Regions from separate parts of the Novosphingobium sp. KN65.2 genome, predicted to be linked through region 2. Evidence: riboswitches for the same ligand, from Rfam matches in the RefSeq annotation. Region 2 holds a riboswitch; each other region holds the start of a gene.
The links. Region 2 has a riboswitch for cobalamin ahead of SPHV1_RS14900 (TonB-dependent receptor domain-containing protein). Riboswitches for the same ligand answer to the same signal wherever they lie in the genome.
Positions count from the first base shown of each region.

Region 1: it holds a riboswitch for cobalamin, as region 2 does, so the genes downstream of both, cobW (cobalamin biosynthesis protein CobW) here and SPHV1_RS14900 (TonB-dependent receptor domain-containing protein) in region 2, are expected to answer to the same signal.
Region 3: it holds a riboswitch for cobalamin, as region 2 does, so the genes downstream of both, SPHV1_RS20485 (DUF1636 domain-containing protein) here and SPHV1_RS14900 (TonB-dependent receptor domain-containing protein) in region 2, are expected to answer to the same signal.

Region 1 covers NZ_CCBH010000174.1:80,559-86,698, reverse strand. Annotated here, with positions in the region: gene SPHV1_RS17440 (cobalamin biosynthesis protein CobG) at 1-268, opposite strand, end outside; gene cobN (cobaltochelatase subunit CobN) at 265-3,543, opposite strand; gene cobW (cobalamin biosynthesis protein CobW) at 3,551-4,588, opposite strand; cobalamin riboswitch at 4,771-5,009, opposite strand; gene SPHV1_RS17425 (HoxN/HupN/NixA family nickel/cobalt transporter) at 5,085-6,131, opposite strand.
Region 2 covers NZ_CCBH010000164.1:7,962-14,101, forward strand. Annotated here, with positions in the region: gene SPHV1_RS14900 (TonB-dependent receptor domain-containing protein) at 1-1,740, opposite strand, end outside; cobalamin riboswitch at 1,836-2,032, opposite strand; gene SPHV1_RS14905 (cell wall hydrolase) at 2,201-3,397, shown strand; gene SPHV1_RS14910 (hypothetical protein) at 3,535-3,915, shown strand; gene mdh (malate dehydrogenase) at 4,421-5,383, shown strand; gene sucD (succinate--CoA ligase subunit alpha) at 5,505-6,140, shown strand, end outside.
Region 3 covers NZ_CCBH010000193.1:22,573-28,712, forward strand. Annotated here, with positions in the region: gene cbiB (adenosylcobinamide-phosphate synthase CbiB) at 1-293, opposite strand, end outside; gene SPHV1_RS20465 (threonine-phosphate decarboxylase) at 286-1,269, opposite strand; gene cobS (adenosylcobinamide-GDP ribazoletransferase) at 1,266-1,970, opposite strand; gene SPHV1_RS20475 (histidine phosphatase family protein) at 1,970-2,545, opposite strand; gene cobT (nicotinate-nucleotide--dimethylbenzimidazole phosphoribosyltransferase) at 2,542-3,558, opposite strand; gene SPHV1_RS20485 (DUF1636 domain-containing protein) at 3,555-3,962, opposite strand; cobalamin riboswitch at 4,140-4,335, opposite strand; cobalamin riboswitch at 4,395-4,605, shown strand; gene cobO (cob(I)yrinic acid a,c-diamide adenosyltransferase) at 4,781-5,398, shown strand; gene ggt (gamma-glutamyltransferase) at 5,558-6,140, shown strand, end outside.

The DNA of each region.
Region 1 (6,140 bases), on a different contig from region 2:
CAGGATCGGCCTCGACGAGGTCCAGTTCGACAAGTCTTTCGACGAGCGCAGGCCACACGACGTCGCTCACCCCGCGCAGCTGGAAGTTGGCGCGGCTGGTCAGGTCGATCAGGCCATTGCCGAAGGTCAGCGCGGCATCGCAAAGGCCCAGCGCCTGATCGCGATCGAGGCGCCCGAGGCGCGGGCGCACCCGCACCAGCAAGCCGTCTCCCGCCACCATCGGGTGCCAGGCATCCGGACACCAGCCCCTGATCGCGAACCCGCTCATTGTCCGCCGCCCATACCGGCGAGGATCGAATTGCGCCGCGTCTGCCACAGGCCTGCGGCATGAAGCGCGGCAAAGCGGGCTTCCATCGCGGCCAGCGCTTCGGGATTCTCGCGTCCGAGGAACGCGCGCACGTCCGGCTCGCCGAGCGTCGCGTCATGATAGAGATCGAACAACTGGGACGGGACCGAAGCGGAAAGGTGCGCGAAGGCGCCCAAGTGGTCGAGCGTCGCCGCGAGTTCCGCAGCGCCGCGAAAGCCGTGGCGCATCATCCCGGCGACCCAGCCTGGATTGGCCGCCCTCGCCCGCACGACGCGCGCGATTTCCTCTGTCAGGGTCCGGGCACTCGGCCGGGCGGGATCGCGACTGTCGAGGTGGTAGAGTGCCGCCTTGCCACCTGCGACAGATTGCGCGGCGGCAAACCCCGCCTCGTGCGCAGCGTAATCGGCAGCGAGCAGCAGGTCGGTCTCGGGCAGGTCCTGCAGGTGCACGAAAGCGTCAGCCCCGGCGACGCGGTCGCGCAGTCCTGCCGGATCATGCGCATCGCCCTGCTGGTCGAGCGCATGGTCGGACGCCGCGAGCCACGCTTCGCCGGCGGCCCTGCGCGCCTCGTCGGTATAGGTATCGGCCGTATCGCGCAGACCGAGGCCGTAGCGCCCCGGGCGGGGGCCATAGACGCGCGGGGCAACCGCCTTGCCGGCAAACGGGTTCCATTCCGGCGTCTCGTCCCTTTCGGACAGCGAGCGGACTGCCATTCCGAACAGCGTGGCGAGGACCGGGAAGGCATCGCGAAACAGGCCGGAGACACGCAAGGTCACGTCGATACGGGGCCGGTCGAGCATGGCCAGCGGCAGGATCTCTACCCCGGTCACGCGTTCGGACGCATTGTCCCAAACCGGTTTCGCACCGAGCAGGTGGAGCGCCATGGCGAATTCCTCGCCCGCCGTGCGCATCGTCGCAGAGCCCCAGAGATCGACCACCAGCCCGCGCGGATAGTCGCCATGGTCCTGCAAGTGGCGACGGATCAGTTCTTCGGCGAGGACGACGCCTTGCGCATGGGCCGAGCGCGAAGGCACCGCGCGCGGATCGACCGCGAAGAGGTTGCGCCCAGTCGGCAGGACATCGCTGCGCCCCCGCCATGGGGAGCCGGAAGGCCCCGCGGCCACCCGTCGTCCGGCCAAAGCGGCGAGCAGACCGCTGCGCTCCGCCTCGCCCTGATCCCCGCGGCCGAACACATGGAGCCCGTCGCCGAACTGGCTTTCCTTCACGTCGCACACGAAGCGATCGATGCGGGTCATCGCCTCGACCAGCGAGGTCGCCCCATCGAGGCCGAGTTCCGCTTCCAGACCCAGCGCCTGCGCTTCCTCGCGAATGACCGACTGCAGCCTGTCGCGCCGCGCCGGGTCGAGCCCGTCGGCATTGGAGAACTCGTCGAGCAGCGCTTCGAGGCGGGCCAACCCGGCACCTTCCCGTGAAGGCGCGAGCGGCGGCGGCACATGTCCCAGCGTCACCGCGCCGATCCGGCGCTTGGCCTGTGCCGCTTCGCCGGGATCGTTGACGATGAAGGGATAGATGACCGGCAGGGAACCGGTCAGCGCCTCGGGCCAGCAGGCATCGCCGAGCGCGACCGACTTGCCGGGCAACCATTCCAGCGTCCCGTGCGCACCGAGATGGACGAGCGCATCGACCCGGCGCTCACGCAACCACAGGTAGAACGCGACATAGGCATGGCGCGGGCAGCGCGAGACGTCGTGGTAATCGTCGTCGCGCTCTGAGGCCCAGCCGCGCTCGGGTTGCAGGGCGACAAGGGCATGGCCCAGTTCGACCGCGCGGAAATGGAAAGCCCCGTCGGCAACGGCGGAATCCTCTTCGGGTTCGCCCCAGGCTTCCGCCAGATCGGCCTGCAACGCCTCGGGCAAACGCGCAAGAGCCTCGCGATAGGCGTCGAGCGACCAGCTTGTCCCTGCCATGCCGAGACCGGCGACGAGGTCGTGCCCGCATTCGACCGCGTAACCGGCCTGCATCAGATCGGTAAGGATCGCATCGGCGGAAGCCAGCGCGTCCAGCCCGACGGCGTGCGCCATCTGGTAGCCCTTGCCGGGATAAGTCGAAAGAACCATCGCAAGGTGCCGCTCGTCCGCGGATTTGCGTCCCAGCGCGACCCACCCCGCGACGCGATCGGCGATCGCCTCGATCCGCGATGGCTCGGCGCGGTGGGCACTGCGCGAAAATTCGAGGTCGTCGTCGCGCGCCGCGGCCTCCTTGAAGCTGGCGACGCCGACGAAGATGCGGCCGTCTACCTCGGGAAGCACGACATGCATGGCAAGGTCGGCCGGAGACAGACCGCGCGAGGCCTCCTGCCAGGCCTGCCGCCCGCTCGTCGCCAGCGCAATCTGGAATACCGGAACTCCGGCGCCATCGAGAGGCGTGGCGCCTGCATCGTCACGCGCGGAAAAAGCGGTCGCATTGATCACCGCCGCGGGGTGAAGCGCCCTCACCCAGCGATCCACCCAGCCGCGAACTTCGAGGGCCTTCAGCGAAGGCACGTATAGGCCCAGCACATCGAAACCGCGCGCGGTCAAGGCTGCGTGCAGCGCCTCGAAAGGTTCGAGATCGGCGGAGCTGAGATAGGATCGGTAGAACGTAAGCAGCACGCGCGGGCGCATCGCCGTCAGAGCGAAGGCCGCCGGACAGGTGGTGTCCTCTCCCGGAAGCCAGGCTCCGGCAGATGGCAGCGCCTTGATGGTTCGGATATCCTGACCGAGCTGGGCATGCCCCCGCAATCCGCACGCTTGCGCAAGACGCGCAAGCGCCGCCCGCGCCGCGACCGCTCCTCCGACATCGCACAAACGGGTCAGTTCGCGCAGAATGGGGACGGAAACGGTCGAAACGGCATCGAGCCTTTCGTCCTCGCGCCCGTCTGCGGGCAGCACGACAAGGGCGATCCCGCGCGAACGTGCCAGCGCCTCGACCTGCTGGAGACCGTAAGTCCAGTAAGGCAGCCCGCCGATGATCCGGACCAGGATCGCCTTCGCACCTGCGAGCGTGCGCTCGACATAAGTGTCGACCGAAAGCGGATGCGTCAGTGCCGCAAGATTGGCGAGCCGCAGCGACGGCGGATTGTCCCCCGCATCGCGCGCACTGCGCCACCCGGCAGCGAATGCGCCAAGGTCGCTGTCCGAGAAGGACAGCACCACGAGATCGGCCGGAGCCTGCCCCAGATCCTGCGGAACGGAGGCTTCCTCGATCCCGTGGGTCTCGCGGAAGATGACGTGCATCGCGGCCTCAGCCCTGCAGCGCGGCCCTTATCGCAACGGGATCGAGGTGATCGTGCTCGGCAATGGCGACCAGCGAGGTGACACGGGCTTCGTCGGGGCGCCAGGGGCGGTCGTAGTGGCTGCGCACCCGCGCGCCGACCGCCTGCACCAGCATGCGCATCGGCTTGCCGGCAACCGCGACATAGCCCTTAACGCGCAGCACCCGGTGATCGCTCGCCAGGGTCTCTATGCGTGCGGTGAGAGCGGCAGGATCGGCAATCTCGCCCAGTTCGATGACGGCGCTGTCGAAGTCCTCGTGTTCGTGATCGTCCTCGCCATCGTGGTGCGAAGGACGCGCGGCAATGTCGTCCTCTGCAGCAGCGCCAAGTCCGAGGATAACGCGCGGATCGACGACGCCTTCGCTCAGTTCGATGACCGGAACCGGTCGCGGTGCCTCGGCAGCGATGACTTCGCGCGCCCGCGCCAGGCCCTGGGCGCCGGCAAGGTCGGCCTTGGTCAGCAGCACCATGTCGGCACAGGCGAGCTGGTCCTCGAAGACTTCGGACAGCGGGGTCTCGTGATCGATTTCCGGATCGGCCGCACGCTGCGCCTCGAGCGCGGCGAGATCGGGTGCGAACCGCCCGTCGGCCACGGCCTCGGCATCGGCAAGCGCCAGCACGCCGTCGACGGTGATACGGCTGCGGATCGCGGGCCAGTCGAAGGCCTTGAGCAGCGGCTTGGGCAGCGCGAGCCCCGACGTCTCGATCAGGATGTGATCGGGCCGCGGCTCAAGCGCCAGGAGCTTCTCGACAGTAGGGATGAAGTCGTCTGCGACGGTGCAGCAGATGCAACCATTGGCCAGTTCGACAACGTTCTCTGCCGGGCAATCGGGGATGGCGCAGGACTTCAGGATATCTCCGTCGACGCCCAGCGTGCCGAATTCGTTGACGACGACGGCCAGGCGGCGACCACCGGCATTGCGGATGAGATGGCTGATGAGCGTGGTCTTACCCGCGCCCAGAAAGCCGGTGATGATCGTTACGGGGACCTTGGACAGGTCAGGCATCGGCAATTCCCCAAGCGCCATGGCGACAACGGCAGGGCTTGCCGGAACGAGTCCGACCGACGCGCGACGACGGGCGGGCGCGAAAAGGCACCCGTTACCACGCGACCGTGCAGCCCCAGCCGCACAGCTTCGTCGCTCAGACGGAAGAATTACCGTGCCGTGACCATCCCCTGGATCAAGGCAAGAGCGACCGGTGCGCCGGCAGGTCTCCTGGCTTGCGGGTCACTGCTTGATGCACGCCTTCCCGGATCGCCTTGCGGCGTCATCCAGTGGCCGCCCCTTTCGCGTAACGAAGGGAGCCGTGTGCATCGCGCTATCCGCTCACAGTTGCAGGGACAGCCGCGGATTTGGGAAGGAAGCCCCTCCCGCACCGCATTCCCGATTAAGCCCCCTTCGGGGCACCGGCGCGATCTTTCGGTGCACAGAATCGATCCGTGCGCCGGAGCGAGGCCCTAGAACAGATTGGTCGGCAAGCCAATCGCTTCCGGGCCTGTTATCATGCCGAGACGCGCACTTCGATGTCGTCGAAGCGCTTCCAGCGGTAGATCGCAAAGCTGGCCAGCCAGCACAGCACGAAAAGGCCGATGATGGCGAACCCAAGGCTGTTGAAATTCTCGCCCAGCTCGCCCGCAATGCCGAACAGGCTGCCGGTCAGCCCCAGCTTCTCCCCGATCAGGGCGACAGTCTCGATCCCGCCGATGACGATGGCCACGAGCGCAGAAATCAGAGTGATGGTGATGTTGTAATAGAGCTTGCGGATCGGCTTGACGAAAGCCCACTCGTAGGCGCCGAGCATGACCACGCCGTCCGCGGTATCGATCAGCGCCATGCCCACTGCGAAGAGCACGGGCAGGACGAGGATCGTACCGATGGAAAGCCCGTCCGCCGCCTGCCCGGCCGAAAGGCCGAGGATGGCGACTTCGGTCGCGGTGTCGAAACCCAGTCCGAACAGGAAGCCCAGCGGGGCCATGTGCCAGCTGCGGGTAATCAGCCGGAACATCGGCCGGAAGATCCTTGCCATCAGTCCGCGATTGCCCAGCAGCATGTCGAGGTCTTCCTCGACATAGGCGCCCCCGGCGCGAACATGGGCGAAGGTCTTCCAGACGTTGCGCAGAATGATCAGGTTCATCGCAGCTATCGAAAACAGGAAGACCGCCGAGATCGAGGTGGCCACGAGACCGCCGACCTGCTTGAAGCTTTCGAACTGCGCCAGCGCGCTCGTCGTCAGGGCGATGGCTATGGCCGCGATGGTGACGATGCCGGAATGGCCGACGGCGAACCAGAAACCGACGGCGACCGGGCGCTGGCCGTCCTGCATCAGCTTGCGGGTCACGTTGTCGATGGCTGCGATATGGTCGGCATCCACGGCGTGGCGCAGGCCCAGCCCCCATGCGAGCAAGGCCGTCCCGAGCATGAGCGGCTGATCGTGGAAGAGCGATAAAGCCCATATCCAGGCGGCGATATTGGCGGCCACGAGCGGGCCGAAGAGCCAACCTATCCGGCGGCGCAGGTTGGGTCGGGCATTTTGCGGCGGTTGAGCCATGATGCGTTT
Region 2 (6,140 bases):
GCGTCCATAGACCTCGACGTTGGGCGTGACCGGATAGGACGTGCGCAGGCCGACGACGACGTGCCCCTCGACGAACTGCGTGTTCGCGTGATCGTCCCAGCGGTTGCCACCCACGCGCAGGTCGGCACCAAGACGCAGCCCCAGGCCCCAGGTCTTGTCGAGGCTGGCGTAGAAGTTGTTCTGCGGACGGCGGGCAAGGCGCGCGCCGGTCAGCTCGTTCTTCGCATCGAGGTAAGTGTAGGACAGGTTCAGATCGAAGCCCTCCCAGTCGGTCACCACCATGCCCAGTTCGATGCCCTTCGCGCGCGTGCGGCCCACGTTGTAGTAGTTCCAGTTCGCGAAGTCGTAATCGATCTGGTTGCGCGTCTTGCGGTCGAACCAGGTCAGGGTGAAGCGGCCCTTGCCCTCGGCGAACGGCTGTTCCACCCCGGCGTCCCAGGCCTTCGAGGTCTCGGGCTCAAGCGGGTTGAAAGTGCCGTTGGTGTAGAGCTGGTAGAGCGATGGCGCCTTGAAGCCCTCGCCGTAGCTGGCGCGGATCACCGGCGCGTCCTCGCCCTCGCCCAGTGCCCAGGCGCCGTTGGCCGCAAAAGTGGTGCGGTGGCCGAAATCGGCCTGGTCGTCGTAGCGCAGGCCGCCGTTGAGCGTCAGACCCGAAACCGGGTGCAGCGTCAGCATGCCGAAGTAGCTGTCGATCGAGGTGCGGTCCTTCGAACCGAAGTTATCGGAGAACTTCGATGTCTCTGTCTCCGCGCCGAGCAGGACGCTGACGAGGTCCACCGGCGCGAAGGTCACCTGTCCCTCGACCCGCTCGTTCCGGCCGTTGGTGGTATAAGGACCGTAGATCTCGTGATCGGAGATGCGGCGGGTGTCGGTGAGCCCATAGCCCAGGCGCGCGGTCAGGCGACCGTCGAGCCCGGCATAACGCAGGTTGGCGTAACCCAGCGTATCGCGCTTGTGCCCGAAATTGAGCGCATCGGCGCCGGTATCGTCATAACCGTAATCGGCCTTGGTGTAATAGCCGCCGGCGTCGACGCTCAGCCCCTCGGCCAGCTCGATTTCGGCACGGGCATTGGCGCTCTTGCTTTCGAAGCCGTCCTTCTCGGTCGCGCCGCGGCGCTCGTTGTAGGCCGAATAGCCGTCGCCCTCGAGCCAGTTGCCGCCCAGCGTCAGGCCGACCGGACCGAGCAAGCCGGCAGCCGAAGCCCCAACCTGTCGACGGTCGCGCCAGCCGTATTCGGCTTGCGCACGCGCAGTCCACTGTTCGGTCGGGCGCGCGGTGATGAAGTTGATCACGCCGCCGATGGCACGGCTGCCCCACAGGACGCCCGAAGAGCCGCGAACCACTTCGACCCGGTCGAACTGGCCGATGGTGAGACCGCCGAAATCGAAGCCACCGGCCACATCGCCCGGATCGTTGATGCGCACACCGTCGATCAGCACGAGGCTCTGGGCATTTTCCGCACCGCGCAGGAAGACGCTGGTGATCTGGCCGAAGCCGCCGGTGCCCGAAACGGTCACGCCCGGCAGGCGCTCAAGCACCTCGGTCGCCTGCGTCGCCTGTGTGCGTTCGATCTCGTCGCGGGTGACGACGCTTACCGACTGGCCCACCTGGCTCAGCGGCGTCTCGGTGCGCGTGGCGGTGACGACGATGGTGTTGTCCACCTCGTCGGCCAGGGCCGGGGAAACGAGGGCGGGCGTGGAAACGGCAAGCGCGGTGCCGAGCAGAAACAGATACTTCACGTACAAAACCTCCAACCTGAACGAAGTGTCGCTCGTGGCTGAGGCTGCACCTGTATCGGCGCATGACTCGCTGCATTCCGGTCCAACCCGCCCGGCGCGGAACGACCATCTCGGGCAGGTCTCCTGGCTCCCGGATCGTCGCGCCGCCCCACCTTCCCGGCGCTTTGTCACAAGCCGCCAGTGGCCATTCGGGACGGAACTCCCCGGTCACAGTTGCGGGGACAGCGCCGGATTTGAACCGGCTTCCCTCTTCGGTCCGGCAAGCCGGACAACCCGTGACGTGGCCGGGCGGATACTGCGGCGTTGCAGGCCTTGCAAGCGCGGCAACGCAAGCACCTGATCGCGCGAGAGATTTGTTTACCGGTTAAGGGTAAAAGGGCGCGGTGTATCGCTTCGGGACGGCCGTGACAGGCCGGATGCGCCAGATCGCGAAGCGGGTTAGGCGCAGGATGCGCCGCCGATGCACGCTGACGCGGCGACCGAAAGGAACCGATTGACCGAGCCACCTGCCCTGATTGCCCCGATCGGCGAAAGCGAGGCGCCCCCGCGCGACTTCGCGGCCCGGTTCGAGCGCGGGCGCAGGAACCGCCACGCCCACCGCGCCCATCTGCAGCGGCGCTGGGCGGCAGGCTTTGCCGGCCTTGCCGCGATCGCCCTGCCCGCCTTCGCTTCGCCGGGAAACTGGGGCCGCTTCTCCATCGCCGATGCCTCGGCCGAGGCGCAGACCCTCGAGCCGATGCCCTTCGAGCGCGCCGGATCGAGCTTTCCGGGCTCCGCCTTCTACTATCTCGAACAGGAAACCGCGCCCCTGCAGACAGGCGAAGGCGTGCATTCCGATGCCGGGGATGCTGCGGCAGCGGCGAGCGGAACCCGGCCCCTTGCCCGCCCGCTCAACATCGATGCCAGCGGCGTCGACCGCACCCGCGCCCTGCAGTGCATGACCGCAGCCATATACTATGAAGCCGCAAGCGAGGCCGAAGCCGGCCAGCGCGCCGTCGCGCAGGTCGTGCTTAACCGGGTGGCCCACCCGGCCTATCCCGGCACCGTTTGCGGCGTGGTCTACGAAGGATCGGAACGCGCCAGCGGCTGCCAGTTTTCGTTCACCTGCGACGGCTCGCTCGCCCGCAAGCCCTCGCGCTATTTCTGGGACCGGGCGATGCAGGTCGCGCGCGCCGCCCTGTCGGGCTACGTCTATGCGCCCGTCGGCCTGGCGACGCATTACCACACCGTGCAGGTCCATCCCTACTGGGCCGCGAGCCTCGACTACCTCGGCACCATCGGGGCGCATCGCTTCTACAGCTTCCATGGTGCAGCGGGCCGCCCGGGCGCCTTCCGCTTCGCCTACCTCGGCGGCGAGCCGGTTGCCGCGCCGCACCGTCGCGACACCGCCGCCCTCGCCGCGGCTGCGGCGGACACGCTCGATCCGGTGGCGATCCAGCGCCAGTTCGCTGCGCAGGACGCATCGTTCACGGCCGCGGCAAGTCCAGCCGACACGCCAGCGACCCCAACCAGAGCCGCGCCCGTCCCGCTCTATTCCGATGCCATTCGCGAGCGCGGCGGCGATGCGCTCTACCGCGCACAGAAGCTGCCCGAGACCGGCGACATCAAGCCGCAATACGCCAACAGCGGCCGCTGGATCGCCCAGCCGGGCAGCTGAACCGGCGCAATCCGTCCCCTTTCGGGGCATCGGGACGCCCCGGCAAGAATTCGGCAACCATAGGCCATTACAAAGGCTTAGAGCCTGACTGCCATAAGGGTCCAGATCAGAACAACGACACAAAGGGCCTGCCTGACATGACGATCCGCTTTGCCGCTGCCTATGGCGGAAAGAGCCCTGCGATTGTTCGTGCCCTGTGTCCCTCCGCCCCCCTGGGTGCGGTCAACGACAACGGCTGCAAGCCCATCCTCGGTGGCTCCGCCCGCCGGGCCATCGCCGCCTATTCCGAACAGATGCACCTGCCGATGCAGGCGGCGAACGACCAGCGGATGCTGACCGAGGCCCTGCGCCACTTCGCCCGCCACGGCCTCTCGGCCGCTGCCCATGCGCGCGAAAATGCAGAAGCCGCCAAGGCCGCCAGCGACGAGGAAAGCTGCCGCTGGTGGATCTCGATCTGCCGCCAGCTCGACCGCCGCATGGCCGACGCCCTGGCCCGCAAGATCGCCCGCCACGGCTGACCTCACGCCCGCCCCGGGGTACGCCATCACTCCACCGTCCGGCACCTGCAACCCGCTTCGGGCCTGTTGAAGCCGCACGTGCGCAGCATCCCCTGCGCACGACGACCGATCCTTGGACCGACTGGACGACGGGCAGTCCGAATCAACGCGTCGGAGAGGCACCGAGGTCTGTACGACCCACCTTTCGGGCAATTCGGCCCGGCCCTCTTGCCATGCCCCGGGATCGGCAAGAGACATGTCCCGCGCGGCGCAAGACTCGCACAAACCTTGCCAAATCGTTGAAATATCGCGCTCGAACGGCTTGTTTGATCGCCGCTATTGCAATTGCGAACTGTTATCAATTAAAAGTGCAAGCTTGTGGCCTGTCCGCGTCGTTTCGCGGTTGCAATGTCGTTGAGAGGGGCGTAGGGCCCCCTTCGCAACTGACGGCACCTGCCTTATGCGGGACAAAGCAGGCCGCCTTTTACGTCCGAGGTCCCGCCATTGGGAAGGACAAGCACGCATCATGGCTCGTAAGAAGATTGCCCTTATCGGCGCCGGCAACATCGGCGGCACCCTCGCGCACCTCGCTGCGCAGAAGGAACTGGGCGACATCGTCCTGTTCGACATCGCCGAAGGCATCCCCCAGGGCAAGGCTCTCGACCTGTCGCAGTGCGGTCCCGTCGAAGGCTTCGACGCCGCCATCACCGGCACCAATGACTACGCCGACATCGCCGGCGCCGACGTCGTCATCGTCACCGCAGGCGTTCCCCGCAAGCCGGGCATGAGCCGCGACGACCTGCTGGGCATCAACCTCAAGGTCATGAAGTCGGTCGGCGAAGGCATCAAGCAGTACGCCCCCGACGCTTTCGTGATCTGCATCACCAACCCGCTCGACGCGATGGTCTGGGCGCTGCGCGAATTCTCCGGCCTGCCCCACAACAAGGTCGTCGGCATGGCCGGCGTGCTCGACTCGGCACGCTTCTCGACCTTCCTCGCCTGGGAATTCGGCGTTTCGGTCCGCGACGTCACCAGCTTCGTGCTGGGCGGCCACGGCGACACCATGGTCCCGGTCGTCGAATACTCGACCGTCAAGGGCATCCCGGTTCCCGACCTCATCAAGATGGGCAAGTCGACCCAGGAGCGCATCGACGAGATCGTCAAGCGCACTGCCAACGGCGGCGGCGAGATCGTCGGCCTGCTCAAGACCGGCTCGGCTTTCTACGCGCCGGCGGCCTCGGCCATCGCGATGGCTGAATCCTACCTCGGCGACCAGAAGCGCATCCTGCCCTGCGCCGCCTACCTCGACGGCCAGTACGGCGTCGACGGTCTCTACGTCGGCGTGCCGGTGAAGATCGGCAAGGACGGCGTCGAGGAAGTCATCGAGATCTCGCTCGACGAGAAGGCCAAGGCCGGCCTGCAGGTCTCGATCGACGCGGTCAAGGAACTGCTGGTCGCCTGCAAGGGCATCGACGGCTCGCTGGCCTGAGGAAATATCCGTCGCGCGATGCTGGCCTGACAATCTCGCCAGTATCGCACGACGCAAATAGTTTCTTGGAACCTCCCCAGCCTAACCGGCTGCTTCCACGTTCAGGAACAGGAAAAGATCCATGTCCATTCTCGTCGACAAGAATACCAAGGTCATAACCCAGGGCATGACCGGCAAGACCGGCAGCTTCCACACGCAGGCCGCGCTCGACTACGGCACGCAGATGGTTGCCGGCGTCACCCCCGGCAAGGGCGGCACCGACCATCTGGGCCTGCCCCAGTTCGACACGGTCGCCGAAGCCAAGGCCGTGACCGGCGCCAACGCTTCGTGCGTCTACGTTCCGCCTTCGGGCTGCGCCGACGCGATCCTCGAAGCCATCGATGCCGAAATCGAACTGATCGTCGCCATCACCGAGGGCGTTCCGGTGCTCGACATGGTCCGCGTCAAGCGCGCCCTGACCGGTTCGAAGTCGCGCCTCATCGGCCCGAACTGCCCCGGCCTGCTCACTCCCGGTGAATGCAAGATCGGCATCATGCCCGCGAACATCTTCTCGAAGGGTTCGGTCGGCGTGGTCTCGCGCTCGGGCACGCTGACCTATGAAGCGGTGTTCCAGACCACCAACGCCGGTCTTGGCCAGACCACCGCAGTCGGCATCGGCGGCGACCCGGTCAACGGCACCAACTTCATCGACGTGCTCGAACTCTTCCTCGCCGACGACGAGACCAAGTCGATCATCATGATCGGCGAGATCGGCGGC
Region 3 (6,140 bases), on a different contig from region 2:
GGCCATGCGAGCAGGCACAGGATCGGCCAGGCCCACGCTCCCGCGACCTGGCGCACCGCCTGTTCGATCAGCCATGCGCCGCCGCCTGCGAAGGCGAGCAGAACGCAGACCGTGACAATTCCGCCAAGCCGCCGGCGACTGTCGCTATCCTGCGAACGATTGAACCGACGGTCGCACGCACCGATCAGCCGCGCGAACAGGCCGACGGGATGGCCGAGGCGGCGATGCAGGCACGCGGGCCATCCGAGCACGGATTCGATGGCCATGGCGCAGAATGCGACAGGTTCAGCCATGCGGCAGGACCCGGTCAAGGCGACGCAAGTCCCGCAAGGATGCCGGAACGCCGATCCGCAACCAGTCGGGATGCCGTTCGAATGGACGCACCAGTATGCGGTTTTGAGCCAGATGGCGAAAAAGGGTTTCTGCGCTGCGAGTCTCGACGAGCCGGAACAGCGGGCAGGCTCCTCCCGGCTTCAGGCCATGTCCGGTCAGGACGGTGTCGAGCGCCCGGGCCCTGTCGAAGAGCGCGAGGCGCGTACCCGCGATCCAGGCTGCATCGCCATACGCTGCCGCACCTATGGCCAGTCCGGCAGCATGGACCGGCCAGTCCCCGATAGCCTCGCGCAGGGCGGCGATCAGGTCGCTCGGCCCCAGCACGAACCCAAGCCGCAGCCCGGCAAGGCCGAAAAACTTCCCGAAGGAACGCAGGACGATCAGTTGTCGGCCATCCTGAACTTGCGGGGCAACGCTCTCGGCGGGGTCGCAGTCGGCATAGGCCTCGTCGACAACGAGCCAACTCCCTTCGGCGGTCAGCCGATCCGACCAGACGAGGATGTCTTGCCCTTGCCGCAGGCGGCCATCGGGATTGTTCGGGTTGGCAAAGATCAGGGCGGTGGGCTGTTCCGGGACTTCCGCGAAGTTCGCAGGAGGACCGGCAAAAGCCTCCTCGTGGCTGCCATAAGCCGGTTGCAGTGAGCATCCCGGCAAATCGAGCAGGCGGGCGACAAGGCGGATCGCCAGTTCGCTCCCGCCGATTGCGCAGCAATGGACGGGATCGACGCCGAAGTGCGCTGCAGCCCTTGCCTCAAGCTCGCTCAGGGCATCGGGCTCGGGCAGTCGGCTCCAGTCTGTCGCCGGAAGGGATGCTGCAGGCCATGGCTCGGGATTGATGCCGGTGGACAGGTCAAGCCAGTCCTGCGGTCGGCCGCCGTAACGCCGGCAGGCCTCGTGGAGCCGCCCTCCGTGACGTACGGTTTGCAAGGCGCTCATGTGAGGACCAGTGCTGCAAGGAGGGCGGTCTCGCACAGCTCTATCCCCGCACCATGACCGTCGCCCGATATTCCGCCCAGCCTGCGGCGAAGCCACAGGGACCAGAGCGGGATTGCAGGGACCAGTAAGGCAAAGGCAGGCTCCCGCACGACGACAGGCAGCGCGGCGATGCCCCAGAGCACGAAATCCCGAAAGCGCACCCCGGCGCCCAGACGGCTGCCCAATCCTTCATGAAGCGGCGGCAACATCCTTGCCCAGAACAGGGGGCCGATGCGCGCAAGGCCCGGCAAGATGCAGAGCAGCGGCAAATCGGCGAGGCTAACATGCTGCAGCAGGACGAACTTGGCGAGCAACTGCAGCACGACGACGACGACGCCGAAGCTGCCGACATGCGGATCGGCCAGAACCTCGGAAAGCCGTGCTGGATTGCCATGCGCAGCACCGGTCGCATCGGCCACGTCGGCCAGTCCGTCGAGGTGCAGCGCGCCGGTCACCGCCACCCATGCCCCCAACGCTAGCAGCGCCGCCAGCCATGCGCCTTGGAACGATCCCAGCCACCAGGCGCCCGAAACGATGGCGCCCACAACCAGTCCCACCATCGGGAAATAACGCAGGAGCGCGGCGAAGTCCGCATCGTCTGCTTTCACGTTCGGCAGGGGCACGCGCGTGGTAAACTGCATGGCGAGAATGAAGCGGCGGATCATGGCGCGTCCGTCTCTAGCGCTATGATCTGCCCCGCACTCTTGCCTCCTGGCCATACCCGCAGGCTGATGAGCGCGCCGTAAGGCAGGTCGAACGCCCAGACACCGCGATGATCGAGCCCGGTGAGATATGATACTGCAGCGCGGATCGAGCCGCCATGCGCAACGACGAGGCAATCCTCACGAATATGCGCCAGTGCCTCGCCCACGCGCCGGACAAGGACCGACCACATCTCGCCTCCCGGCGGAGGGAAGGCATCCGGGTCGTCCCAGAACCGGGCAAGCGCGTCATTGGGCAACTGCTGCGGCGCCATGCCATCCCACGCACCGAAATCGAGTTCACGCCAGCGCGGATCGATATGTACTGCGAGGCCGCACTGCCCGGCTATCTCCCTTGCGGGAAGCAGCGCTCGGGCAAGATCGGAACACCTGATCTGCTTGAAGGCAAGTGCACCTGCGCGTTCCATGCAGGCGGCTACGCCGGAGGCCAGTGGCGGCTCGTCGAGATGGCCGAGCATCAGGCCGGGCCGCTGCGGAGCGCTGTGCCGCATGAGGTGCAGCACGAAATCCGTCATGCAACGCCCGCCACCTTGGCCTCGGCGAATGTCGCCATGCCGTTGTGCGCCGCAATGGCCGAGCGCACGAGCTGCGTCGCCACCGCTGCGCCGGTCCCTTCGCCCAGCCGCATTCCGAGTTGCAGCAGGGGGGCAAGGCCAAGCCAGTCGAGCAACCGCGCATGGGCCGCTTCCATGGAACAGTGGGCGGCAAGGCAGTGCGCGGCGAACCGCGGCTGATCGACCACCAGCGGCGCTATGGAAGCGCAGACGATGTAGCCGTCGAGCAGTACCGGAATGCGCTTTATCCGTGCGGCAAGGATGGCCCCTGCCATCGCGGCAATCTCGCGCCCGCCAAGCCGACGAAGGGTTTCGAAAGCGTCAGTGCAGAGGGTACCATGAAAGGCCAATGCCTGCGCGACGACGGACTGCTTGTGGGCGATCCCGTCCATGTCGAGACCCGTCCCGGCACCGACCCACTCGGCAGCGGTGCCGTTGCAGACCTGCGCACATAGCGCGGCGGCGGGCGTTGTATTGCCGATCCCCATTTCGCCGACGAAAAGTAGGTCCAGCCCCTCTTCGACGACCGATGCGCCCGCGTTGAGTGCCGCGAGGCAATCCTCCTCGCTCATGGCAGGCTCTTCGACGAAGTCCGCCGTAGGACGTTCCAGCTCGATCGGCACGATGACCAGTTCCGCGCCGCAGGCATCGGCCAGGGCATTGATGGCGGCACCGCCAGCCGCGAAGTTGGCAACCATCTGCGCCGTCACTTCGGGCGGATAGGCGCTGACCCCGCGCGCGGCGACACCGTGGTTCCCGGCGAAGACCGCAGCCCGGATGCGCTCCAGTACCGGCCGCTCCCTGCCCTGCCACGAGGCCATGAAGATCGCGATGTCCTCCAGTCGACCGAGCGAGCCCAGCGGCTTGGTCAGGTCCTCCTGGCGCAGCTGTGCAGCGGCCTGCGCAACCTTGTTGGCTTCGGGCAGATCGGCGAGCGCCGCAGAAAAGGCTTCGCGGCTTTCGAAGCCGATCATGTGCACAGGTAGCCTTCGGGCGGGGTGCGCGTGATGAAGTGCCCCTTCACGCCTTGCGGCCAGCTGCGATAGGGCACAACGCCCTCCTCGCTCTCGGCATGCTGCGCAGCATAGCTGAGGATCGCGTGTGCAGCCTCATGATCGGCAGCGAAGTCGCCCAGGACATAGCCCACCTTGCCGGGCGCCCTGATATGCACGGTGCAAAAGCGCTTGCAGGCGAACAGACACGGCATTTCCTGAACGGAAACGGCGGCCAAGGCGGGATCCTGAGCCTGCACCTCGCGCATGGCGGAAGCCAGCCGCGCGCCGCCACGCTGGCCGTGCTCGTCCTCACGCTCTGTTTCGGAATGGCGGCAGGTCGAGCAGACCACGACCGAGGCTTCGGCTTCGACGGCACGCAGCATCAGCATACCGTTCCCGAACGCGGACGACAGAAAGACATCAAGAGCATGGCAACGCTCCCTCCTTGCAAACGGCTCCAGTCCCACCGGAAGCTCAACCGGCGAGACGATGACTGTCGTTGCGCGAGGGGTGACCCCGCCATCGCGGGGCCCTCGAACACCCGGTGCGCCCTGCCCGGATGAAGAACGACTGCGTCAGGCAGGTCTCCTGGCTCACGGGTCAACGCCGCTCCGGCCGCCTTCTCAGGACCGCCTTTCGATCCCAATGGCGAAATGGCCGGATGGCTCGCCGCTTACAGTTGCAGGGGCAGCCCGGGACTTGCACCCGAGTTCCCTTTTGATCCCCTTGCGGGGAACCTGTCGCAGTCCGGCAAGTATCGCGCAGCCATGCCGTTCGCAAGCGCAATATGCTTGCAGGGCGCCTTGCCCTGACTTATCCGCGAAGGCGTAACGGGTGCCCGCAAGGGCTTAATCGGGAAGTCCGGGCGCCGAATGTTTCTCCGCGCTGACGGCACTGCTCCCGCAACTGTGACCGGTGAGCGCATCGCCACTACGCCATTGAACGGGGCCTTCCCGGTTCGAGAAGGCGGCGACAGGCGCGTCGATCCGGAAAGTCAGGAAACCGGCCCGCTACCGTCGTTCCTCTGCGCGGGCGGGATGAACCGTGCGGACGAGGGCCTCGCTTGCTGCGGGCAATCCCTTGGCGACGACAATCGTGCGTGCGTCGAGGAGGATACGTGAGTGACTGCCAATACCGCCAGACACCTGCGCCGGCCTCCTTCGCCCCGCCACCTGCCACACCCACGAGAGGCCGACCAATCATGACTGACACCGAGAACCTGACCGAAGAAGATCGTCGCCACAAGGAACGCACCCGCAAGCTCAAGACCGTAGTCGATGCCCGCATTGCCGCAGCCAAGATCGACAAGGGGCTGGTGCTGGTGCTCACCGGAAACGGCAAGGGCAAGTCGTCCAGCGCCTTCGGCATGGTTGCCCGCACGCTGGGCTACGGCCGTACGGCTGCGGTGTTCCAGTTCATCAAGAGCAAGGTCGACGTGGGCGAACGCGCCTTCCTTTCCAGGCAGCCGGGTGTCACCTGGGAGAATTGCGGCGAAGGCTTCACCTGGGAGACGCAGAACCTCCAGCGTGATATCGCCGCAGCCCAGGCCGGTTGGGAAAAGGCCAGGGTCGCGCTTGCCGATCCCGCGATCTCGCTCGTTGTGCTCGACGAGCTGACATACCTCATCAATTACGGCTACCTCACGCTCGAGGAAGTTCTCCCGGCGATCCGGAACCGGCCGGAGATGCAGCATGTGGTCATCACCGGACGCGCGGCCCATGCCGAGTTCATCGAACTGGCCGACACGGTCAGCAAGATCGGCGACGAGAAGCATGCCTTTCGCAACGGCATCAAGGCACAACCGGGCATCGACCTCTGACGCGCGCTTGCCTGCCCGGAACGTCAGGATCCTTGCACCTCGGCCCTATACCTATGGGACGGAACTGATAGGTTCTGTCCCGGCGGTCCCGCGAGTCCCTTGCCGAAGGGGCCATCGCCCTGACGAAATTCGATAGAAGCCACCCCCCGGAGAACCCTATTGCGCCGCCTCCTCCTGTCCGTCGGCATAGCCGCACTGACACTGACGACCGTATCCCAGGCCAGCGTTTCACAGGCCAGCCCTACCCCCGCAACATCCGTCGAGCAGAGCCGGACTGCCAAGGCGCCAGAGCGCGAGCAGTCCGGGTTTGCGAAGCATGCGATGGTCGCAGCGGCCAATCCCCTCGCGGTGAAGGCCGGGGTGGACGTACTGCGCAAGGGCGGCTCGGCGGTCGATGCCGCAGTGGCGATCCAAGCCGTTCTCGGCCTTGTCGAGCCGCAGAGTTCGGGGATCGGCGGCGGTGCCTTCATGGTCTATTACGACGCCAAGAACCGCAAGGCGACGTACTACGACGGACGCGAAACGGCGCCCGCCGGGGCTACCGACCGTCTCTTCCTCGACGATGACGGCAACCGCCTGCCCTTCTTCGATGCCGTACTCGGCGGCATTTCGACAGGCGTGCCAGGGGCCGTCGCCATGCTCGACATGGCCCACCACGATCACGGCAAGCTCGCCTGGGCGGACCTGCTCGAACCGGCGCGCGATCTTGCAGCGGACGGATTCATCGTCAGCCCACGTCTTG